DNA from 3 places in the Streptomyces sp. S07_1.15 genome. Region 2 is predicted to be linked to each of the others. Evidence: predicted binding sites of a transcription regulator. Region 2 holds the regulator's gene; each other region holds the start of a gene.
What was found. The regulator HrcA, encoded in region 2, represses chaperone genes, less so after heat shock. The targets are predictions, from matches to a motif close to TTNGCACTCNGNNNNNCNGAGTGCNAA.
Positions count from the first base shown of each region.

Region 1: the regulator HrcA is predicted to act here: its motif matches at 932-958, upstream of groL (chaperonin GroEL).
Region 3: the regulator HrcA is predicted to act here: its motif matches at 1,476-1,502, upstream of groES (co-chaperone GroES).

Region 1 covers NZ_JAJBZK010000001.1:4,070,015-4,073,284, forward strand. The annotation lists gene LIX60_RS17660 (MoaD/ThiS family protein) at 1-73, shown strand, start outside; gene LIX60_RS17665 (cold-shock protein) at 543-746, shown strand; gene groL (chaperonin GroEL) at 1,109-2,731, shown strand; gene murQ (N-acetylmuramic acid 6-phosphate etherase) at 2,894-3,270, opposite strand, start outside.
Region 2 covers NZ_JAJBZK010000001.1:5,248,024-5,251,293, forward strand. The annotation lists gene LIX60_RS22440 (DUF3097 domain-containing protein) at 1-310, opposite strand, end outside; gene LIX60_RS22445 (MBL fold metallo-hydrolase) at 346-1,068, opposite strand; gene hrcA (heat-inducible transcriptional repressor HrcA) at 1,262-2,278, shown strand; gene dnaJ (molecular chaperone DnaJ) at 2,279-3,270, shown strand, end outside.
Region 3 covers NZ_JAJBZK010000001.1:2,890,957-2,894,226, forward strand. The annotation lists gene groL (chaperonin GroEL) at 1-928, opposite strand, end outside; gene groES (co-chaperone GroES) at 1,022-1,330, opposite strand; gene LIX60_RS12255 (VOC family protein) at 1,714-2,121, opposite strand; gene LIX60_RS12260 (polysaccharide deacetylase family protein) at 2,321-3,270, opposite strand, start outside.

The sequences.
Region 1 (3,270 bases), 1.2 Mb from region 2:
CGCCGAGGGCCTGGAGACGGCCACGCCGGACGGCGCGGGCGTCTCGATCATCCCGGCGGTCGCCGGCGGCTGAGCCGCCGCACCGGGGCGGTCCGGAAGCGGATCACCCGGTGGACCCACCCTGCGTCACCGCGATTGCCCCCTCCGTCAAAGAAACGGAGGGGGTAATTCCGCGTCGTTGAGCACGGTACAGTTGGTCCGATCCCCTTCCGGCATCCGCCGACCGCAGACGAGAACGCGACAACCTGTGTCCGAAGGACGAGGGCGATTTGTCGCGCAGGTCCGTCATGCCCGGTCCGGGTTGCCCCGGATTTTCCGTGAATCCCCCGGAAGCTCCTTTCCGGCCGCGGCTGAATTCTCGTCCGATTGACCTGTTGCAGAGGGCAGTTGGGCAGATACATTCGGCCGCGGTCGACGCGTTCCGGCGCACACTTCCCGGTGGTCCCCCCATGCCGACGGCCAAGGGACCGCTGGGTCGTGAGGTCTGACCCGGGTCCGCGGAGTGCGGTCCTGCGCAAGGGCCAGTAATAGGGGAGTTAGGAATGGCTCAGGGCACCGTCAAGTGGTTCAACGCGGAGAAGGGATACGGCTTCATCGCGGTCGACGGTGGTGCGGACGTCTTCGTGCACTACAGCGCGATCCAGATGGACGGCTACCGCACCCTCGAAGAAGGCCAGCGGGTGGAGTTCGAGATCTCGCAGGGCCAGAAGGGGCCGCAGGCGGACATGGTCCGCGTCGCCGGCTGAGCGCCGACCGGCCACACCTCGGAAGGGCCCGCATCCCCGGCGCAGGGGGTGCGGGCCCTTCGTCGTGCCCGCGCCCGTCCCCGTCCCGGCCCGTGCCCGTCCCCGTCCGCGCCATGAGGGCCGTACGCGCCCGGAGGCTCCGGTGGGCGCTTGCACTCGAAGGGGGAGAGTGCTAATCATTGGCGTTAGCACTCTCCCCCGGAGAGTGACAGAAGGACCGGGTCGGTGAGGCCCGCAGGCCAAGCGGGGCAAGGAACCGCGAGGCCGGCAGGCCGTCCGTCGCGGGCGCCAGCGCGGTCCGGAGAAATCCTCCCCCAGCCGCAGGCCGGGGGGACCCCGAAGTCCTGGGAGGACCACTTCACATGGCCAAGACCATCGCGTTCGACGAGGAGGCGCGGCGCGGCCTCGAGCGCGGAATGAACCAGCTCGCCGACGCCGTCAAGGTCACTCTCGGCCCCAAGGGCCGGAACGTCGTCCTCGAGAAGAAGTGGGGCGCGCCCACGATCACCAACGATGGTGTCTCCATCGCCAAGGAGATCGAGCTCGAGGACCCGTACGAGAAGATCGGCGCCGAGCTGGTCAAGGAAGTCGCGAAGAAGACCGACGACGTCGCCGGTGACGGCACGACGACCGCGACCGTCCTGGCCCAGGCGCTGGTCCGCGAGGGCCTCCGCAACGTAGCCGCGGGCGCCAACCCGATGGCTCTCAAGCGCGGTATCGAGAAGGCCGTCGAGGCCGTCTCCGCCGCCCTGCTGGAGCAGGCGAAGGACGTCGAGACCAAGGAGCAGATCGCCTCCACGGCCTCCATCTCCGCCGGCGACCCCCAGATCGGCGAGCTCATCGCCGAGGCCATGGACAAGGTCGGCAAGGAAGGCGTCATCACCGTCGAGGAGTCGCAGACCTTCGGGCTGGAGCTCGAGCTCACCGAGGGCATGCGCTTCGACAAGGGCTACATCTCCGCCTACTTCGCCACCGACATGGAGCGGATGGAGGCGTCGCTCGACGACCCGTACATCCTGATCGTCAACTCCAAGGTCAGCGCGGTCAAGGACCTCCTCCCGCTGCTGGAGAAGGTCATGCAGTCCGGCAAGCCGCTGCTGATCATCGCCGAGGACGTCGAGGGCGAGGCGCTCTCGACCCTGGTCGTCAACAAGATCCGCGGCACCTTCAAGTCCGTCGCGGTCAAGGCGCCCGGCTTCGGTGACCGCCGCAAGGCCATGCTCGGCGACATCGCCATCCTCACCGGTGGCACCGTCATCTCCGAGGAGGTCGGCCTCAAGCTGGAGAACGCCGGTCTGGAGCTGCTGGGCCGCGCCCGCAAGATCGTCATCACCAAGGACGAGACGACGATCGTCGACGGCGCCGGCGACAGCGAGCAGGTCCAGGGCCGCGTCAACCAGATCCGGGCCGAGATCGAGAACTCCGACTCGGACTACGACCGCGAGAAGCTCCAGGAGCGCCTGGCGAAGCTGGCCGGCGGCGTGGCCGTCATCAAGGCCGGTGCCGCCACCGAGGTCGAGCTGAAGGAGCGCAAGCACCGCATCGAGGACGCGGTGCGCAACGCCAAGGCCGCCGTCGAGGAGGGCATCGTCGCCGGTGGTGGCGTGGCCCTGCTGCAGACCGTCTCCGTCTTCGAGAAGCTGGACCTCTCGGGTGACGAGGCCACCGGTGCGCAGGCCGTCAAGCTCGCGCTGGAGGCCCCGCTCAAGCAGATCGCGGTCAACGCCGGTCTCGAGGGCGGCGTCGTGGTCGAGAAGGTGCGGAACCTGACTCCGGGTCACGGCCTCAACGCCGCGACCGGCGAGTACACCGACCTGATGGCCGAGGGCGTCATCGACCCGGCGAAGGTCACGCGCTCCGCGCTGCAGAACGCCGCGTCGATCGCCGCGCTGTTCCTCACCACCGAGGCCGTCATCGCCGACAAGCCGGAGAAGGCCGCCGCGGCCGCTCCGGGTGGTATGCCCGGCGGTGACATGGACTTCTGATCGGCCCCGGCCGGTCACGTCGATCCTCTGTACCGGAGGGCGGCACTCCTCGCGGGGTGCCGCCCTTCGGCGTTCCCCGGCCCGCGTCGCGGGCCGCCCGGCTGCCGGAGCCGGACCGCCGGGTTGCTGGGTTGCCGGGCTGTTGGGCTGTCGGGTGGCGGCTCAGCGTTCCGCGGCCGCCTCCAGGGCGGTGCGGAGACGCCCGTCCGCCCCGTCCAGCAGACGGGCCGCCGTGGGGGCGTCCACGCCGCCGAGCAGCACCAGAACGGCGTTCTTCACCTCACCGCCCGTGGCGGCCAGCGCGGCCTCGATCTCCTCCTCCCCGGCGCCGGTGGCGAGCGCCACGATCCGCCGGGAACGGGCGCGCAGCTTCTCGTTCGAGGCCCGGACGTCGACCATCAGATTCCCGTAGGTCTTGCCCAGCCGGATCATGGTGATCGTCGACAGCATGTTGAGGACCAGCTTCTGCGCGGTGCCGGCCTTGAGCCGGGTCGAACCGGTCAGCAGCTCCGGGCCGGTGACCACCTCGATGCCGTGCT
Region 2 (3,270 bases):
CCGACCCCGAGGCGGTGCGGGCCGGGCGGTGCGGGGCGGCGGGCGCGGCGGCCGCGGGGCGCACCAGCGTGACCGTGCGCCCCTCCAGCAGGAAGCCGCGCGACTCCATCGGGAACACCCGGTGCTTGCCGAAGCGGTCCTCCAGGGTCACCACGGGCCCCTGTGCCGTCTTCTCGCAGCGGATCACCGCGCCGCAGAACCCGGTGGCGGCCTCCTCCACGACGAGACCGGGCTCGGCCGCCACCTCGGGCGCCGGCCGGGTCTTCTTCCACGGCGGGGTCAGATCGGGCCCGTACTGTCTGCTGCGCATGGGCACAGACGATACGAATGGCGGACCGGCGCCGGTCACGACACGCCGAACCGCCCCGCCAGCGCGTCGCGTTGGGCCCGTACGAAGCGGGCGTCCACCACCGCTCCGTGACCGGGCACGTACAGCGCGTCCTCGCCGCCGAGTTCCACCAGCCGGTCCAGCGCGGCCGGCCAGCGCCCGGGCACGGCGTCCGGGCCGGCCTGGGGCTCCCCCGACTGCTCCACCAGATCGCCGCAGAAGACGACACAGGGGTCGCCCGGCACCAGCACCGCCAGATCGTGCGGGGTGTGCCCGGGCCCGACGTTGACGAGCACGGCCTCCCGGCCCCCGCCGAGGGCCAGCGTCATCTCGCCGGAGACCGGGTGCCCCGGGCGGACCAGCAGATCGGCGGCCTCGGCAGCGTCCCCGGCGTCCAGTCCGTGGCGGACGGCGTCGGCGGCCACCGCCTCCCGCCCGGCGCCGAGCAGCCGGTCCAGGCCCACTGCCGCGTACGTCCGGGCGCCGGCGAAGGCCGCCGCGCCCAGCACATGGTCGAAATGCCCGTGCGTGAATGCGAGATGGGTCACGTCGCGCCCCGCCAGGCGCCGGGCCCACCGGCGGATGTCCGCCCCCTCGGCGAGGCTCGCCCCCGCGTCCACGACCAGGGCCGCGTCCGGCCCGTACACCAGTCCCGTGGTGGCGTCCCAGCCCGGCAGGCGGCGGCGTGCGACGCCGCGCGCCAGTTGCTCCCAGTCCGCCTCTTCCCAACCGCGCTCCATACGATGACGCTAGTCGCAGGCGGGTCGCCGTGTCCGCCCGAGGTGCCGTCCACCGGCCGCGTATCCGCCCCGTAACCGGTCCGGCCTTGCCCTTGCCGTACCACACCGCCGTACACTTGGCCGGGGAAACTGGCACTCGCGCGGATCGAGTGCCAGAGACCGGACCAGAGGGACCGACTGGGAGGTGAGCGCGATGCTGAGCGAACGCAGACTCGAAGTGCTGCGCGCCATCGTCCAGGACTACGTCGGCACCGAGGAGCCGGTCGGCTCCAAGGCGCTCACGGAGCGCCACCGCCTCGGCGTGTCGCCCGCCACCGTGCGCAACGACATGGCCGCGCTGGAGGACGAGGGCTTCATCGCCCAGCCGCACACCAGTGCCGGTCGCATCCCCACGGACAAGGGCTACCGGCTGTTCGTCGACAAGCTCGCCGGTGTGAAACCGCTCTCCACGGCGGAGCGCCGGGCCATCCAGAACTTCCTGGACGGCGCCGTCGACCTGGACGACGTGGTGGGGCGTACGGTGCGGCTGCTCGCGCAGCTGACCCGGCAGGTGGCGGTGGTGCAGTATCCGTCGCTCACCCGCTCGACCGTGCGCCATGTCGAACTGCTGTCCATGGCGCCCGCGCGGCTCATGCTCGTCCTGATCACCGACACCGGCCGGGTCGAACAGCGCATGGTGGACTGCCCCGCGCCGTTCGGGGAGACCTCGCTGGCCGATCTGCGGGCCCGCCTCAACAGCGCGGTTTCCGGCCACCGTTTCGCGGATGTGCCGCGCTTGGTGCAGGATCTTCCGGAGTCCTTCGAGACGGAGGACCGCGGGACGGTCTCCACGGTGCTCGCCACCCTCATGGAGACCCTCGTCGAGGAGACCGAGGAGCGGCTGATGATCGGCGGTACCGCCAATCTCACCCGTTTCCGCCACGACTTCCCGCTGACCATCCGGCCCGTGCTGGAGGCTCTGGAGGAGCAGGTCGTGCTGCTGAAGCTGCTCGGCGCCTCCGAGGAGCCCGGGATGACGGTGCGCATCGGGCACGAGAACGCCCATGAGGGCCTGACATCCACCTCCGTCGTCGCCGTCGGCTACGGTTCGGGCGACGAGGCGGTGGCGAAACTCGGCGTGGTCGGACCGACCCGCATGGATTACCCCGGAACGATGGGAGCGGTACGCGCAGTGGCACGTTACGTCGGACAGATCCTGGCGGAGTCGTAAGTGGCCACCGACTACTACGCCGTACTGGGCGTGAGCCGGGACGCTGGACAGGACGAGATCAAGAAGGCGTTCCGCCGTCTCGCACGCGAGCTGCACCCGGACGTCAATCCGGACCCCAAGACGCAGGAGCGGTTCAAGGAGATCAACGCCGCCTACGAGGTGCTGTCGGACCCGCAGAAGAAGCAGGTCTACGACCTCGGCGGGGACCCGATGTCGGGCGCCGGCGGCGGCGCGGGCCCCGGCTTCGGCGGGGCCGGCTTCGGCAACTTCTCCGACATCATGGACGCGTTCTTCGGCACCGCCTCGCAGCGCGGCCCGAGATCCCGCACCCGGCGCGGCCAGGACGCGATGATCCGGCTCGAAGTCGAGCTGGACGAGGCCGCGTTCGGCACCACCAAGGACATCCAGGTCGACACGGCCGTCGTCTGCAACACCTGCAGCGGCGAGGGCGCCGCCCCCGGCACCTCCGCCCAGACCTGCGACATGTGCCGCGGCCGCGGTGAGGTCTCCCAGGTGACGCGGTCCTTCCTGGGCCAGGTCATGACCTCCCGCCCCTGCCCGCAGTGCCAGGGCTTCGGCACCGTCGTGCCGACCCCGTGCCCGGAGTGCGCCGGTGACGGCCGCATCCGCTCGCGGCGCACCCTGACCGTCAAGATCCCGGCGGGTGTGGACAACGGCACCCGGATCCAGCTCGCGGGCGAGGGCGAGGTCGGCCCCGGCGGCGGCCCGCCCGGTGATCTCTACGTCGAGATCCACGAGGTGCCGCACCCGGTCTTCCAGCGGCGCGGCGACGATCTGCACTGCACGGTCACCATCCCGATGACGGCGGCGGCCCTCGGCACCCAGTGCCCGCTGGAGACGCTGGACGGCATGGAGGAGGTCGACATCCGGCCCGGCACCCAGTCCGGCCAGTCGATCCCGCTCCACCAGCGCGGCATCACACATTTGCGCGGCGGCGGGCGCGGCGACCTGATCGTCCACGTCGAGGTGCA
Region 3 (3,270 bases), 2.4 Mb from region 2:
CGAGCTTGAGGCCGACCTCCTCGGCGATGACGGTGGCACCGGTGAGGGTGGCCATGTCGCCGAGCATCGCCTTGCGGCGGTCGCCGAAGCCGGGGGCCTTGACGGCCACGGCGTTGAAGGTGCCGCGAATCTTGTTGACGACGAGGGTGGAGAGCGCCTCGCCCTCGACGTCCTCGGCGACGATCAGCAGCGGCTTGGAGGAGCCGGCCTGGATGACCTTCTCCAGCAGCGGCAGCATGTCCTGGATGGAGGCGATCTTGCCCTGGTGGATCAGGATGTACGGGTCGTCGAGGACGGCCTCCATACGCTCCTGGTCGGTCACCATGTACGGCGAGAGGTAGCCCTTGTCGAAGGCCATGCCCTCGGTGAAGTCGAGCTCCAGGCCGAAGGTGTTGGACTCCTCGACGGTGATGACACCGTCCTTGCCGACCTTGTCCATCGCCTCGGCGATGAGCTCGCCGACCTGCTTGTCCTGGGCGGACAGACCGGCGACCGCGGCGATGTCCGCCTTGGAGTCGATCGGGCTGGCGGTGGCCAGCAGCTCCTCCGACATCGCCTTGACGGCGGCGTCGATGCCCTTCTTCAGGGCGGCCGGGGAGGCGCCGGCGGCGACGTTGCGCAGGCCCTCGCGGACCAGCGCCTGGGCCAGCACGGTCGCGGTGGTGGTGCCGTCACCCGCGATGTCGTTGGTCTTGGTCGCCACCTCCTTGACGAGCTGGGCGCCCAGGTTCTCGTACGGGTCTTCGACCTCGACCTCGCGGGCGATGGTGACACCGTCGTTGGTGATGGTCGGAGCGCCGAACTTCTTGTCGATGACGACGTTGCGGCCCTTGGGGCCGATCGTCACCTTCACGGTGTCGGCGAGCTTGTTGACGCCGCGCTCGAGGGCGCGACGGGCGTCCTCGTCGAACTTAAGGATCTTCGCCATGGGTTGCCTGAGTCCTCTCAACGAGCCGCGCCCCGGCGCCCGGTGGTTCAGTACACGGGAGAGCCGGGGCGCAGATCAGAATTGCTGGGTGAATTACTTCTCGACGATCGCGAGCACGTCGCGAGCCGAGAGGACGAGGTACTCCTCGCCGCTGTACTTCACCTCGGTGCCGCCGTACTTGCTGTAGAGCACGACATCGCCGACGGAAACGTCGAGCGGAAGACGGTTGCCGTCCTCGAAGCGGCCCGGACCGACGGCAAGGACGACGCCCTCCTGGGGCTTCTCCTTCGCGGTGTCCGGGATGACCAGGCCGGAAGCCGTGGTCTGTTCGGCGTCGAGCGGCTGGACCACAATGCGGTCCTCGAGCGGCTTGATGGCAACCTTGGAGCTGGCGGTCGTCACGATCCGACCTCCCCCTTCGGAGATCTCACGGGGTTAACTGTCTGAGGTGGCGACCGGGTAAATCCGTCGTCGCGGGTGCCGGACCTGCCCGTCGCTGTGTTGGCACTCGCCGGTGGTGAGTGCCAGCGCCGAGCCTATGACGGCGTTAGCACTCGGTCAAGCTGAGTGCCAACGAGTCGTGGCGCCGGCGGCCCGGAGCGGGGGCGGGCAGAGGACCGTCCGGGGGGATACGGGGTGCCCGAGGGCGCGCACGGGGCGCGTACGCGCCGGTTCCGGGCAGGCCGACGCGCCGCCGGCGCCGGGGCGTGGCGGCGCGTGACGGCGCGTGGCGGCGCGTGGGAGAAGCCGGGGCCCGCGGACCCGCGGTGGCGGGCCGGGCGGCGTCACTGCATGGCGGACATGTCCATGTTCACGACCTCCCAGTGGTGCCCGTCCGGGTCCTGGAAGGAACGGACGTACATCGGGCCCTCCTCCATGGTGTCGCTCGCCGGCGAGCCGCCGGACGCCAGCGCCGTGTCCACCAGCCGGTCGACCTCCTCGCGGCTCTCGGCGGCGAGGGCGGTGATCACCTCGGTGCTGCTCGCGGTGTCCGCGATCTCCTTCCTGATGAAGCCCTTGAAGAAGGGCTCGGCCAGCAGCATCGCGAAGATGCTCTCCTCCTTGAGCACCAGACACGCGGACTTCTCGTCGGAGAACCGCTCGTCGAAGGAGTAGCCGAGTGCGCCGAAGAAGGCGCGGGAGCGCTGGACGTCCTTGACGGGGAGGTTGACGAAAACGCTGGTGACAGCCATGGTGTCGCCTCTTCTCTCTCGCTCGCGCCGCTCGCCGGCGCGAAGCTCTGCTGTGGGGTCGCTGTACGGGGGCGGACCGGCGGACGGGGCGGAACTCATCGGTGGCGACGGGCTTTTCTCGGGTCTCCCTCGGCGGGCCGGCGGCCCCGGCCGGGCCGGCGCGGGCGGGCGGGGCGGGCGCCCAGGGGCCATCGCCCGCTCAGGAGCCGCCGACGTAGTCCTCCAGCAGGGCCACCGCGAACCCCTCCTCGGTGGCCTGGTCCAGCACCCGCCGCAGGACGTCCCGCATGTCGCCCTTCCAGTGGGCCCGCCCCCGGAAGTGCGTGAGGACGATGTCGCCGGGGCGGAACCGCCCGTCCAGCGCCCCGCGGCGGTACTCCGTCCGCCCGGGGAAGACCTCCTGGTTCCACAGCGGCACGACCTCGATCCCGCAGGACGCGGCCGCGCGCAGGGTGGAGCGGTCGTAGCCGCCGAACGGGGGGCGGAACATCGTGGGGCGCACGCCGGTCTCCCGCTCCAGGTTGTCCTGCTGGCCGCAGATCTCGCGGCGCTGCTTCTCATAGGGGAGAGCGGGGAGGTAGGGGTGGGTGAGGGTGTGGTTCTGCGTCCCGGCGCCCAGGTCGCGCAGCCGGCGGAAGTACCCGTAGTCCTCGCGGGCCAGGCTGTGCGTGAGGAAGGCGCTGACCGGGACGTTCAGCTCCCGGACCATGCGGAGCAGCCGGGGGTCCTTGTCGGCGCCGTCGTCGATGGTCAGGAAGATGACGCGGTCGTCGGTGGGGACCCGGGTGATCACATGCGGCAGCCCGTCCTCCGGGCGGTGCGGGCCGCGGCGGAGCCCTTCCGGGGTGGTCAGCACCGGCTTGACGACGGGCGGGGGCGGCGGGGCGAGCGGGGCCGAGCGCAGCCCCCACCTGCGGGCCACGGCGGGGCGCGCGGCCGGGGCGCGCCGCAGCCGCTCGGCGCGGGCGGCGAGGGCCCGGGCGGGGACGGAGAGCAGGTCGCCCGAGCCGGGCGCCTCGTCCGGGGCGGCGTTCCGGGCGTCGAGGGAGGGATCGGGGACCGGCCCGTGCTCCTCGGAGGGGCCGCAGGCCGCGGCGAGGAGTCCGGTGAGGACGAGGGCGGCGGCGGTGCGGCCGGTACGGCCGGCAC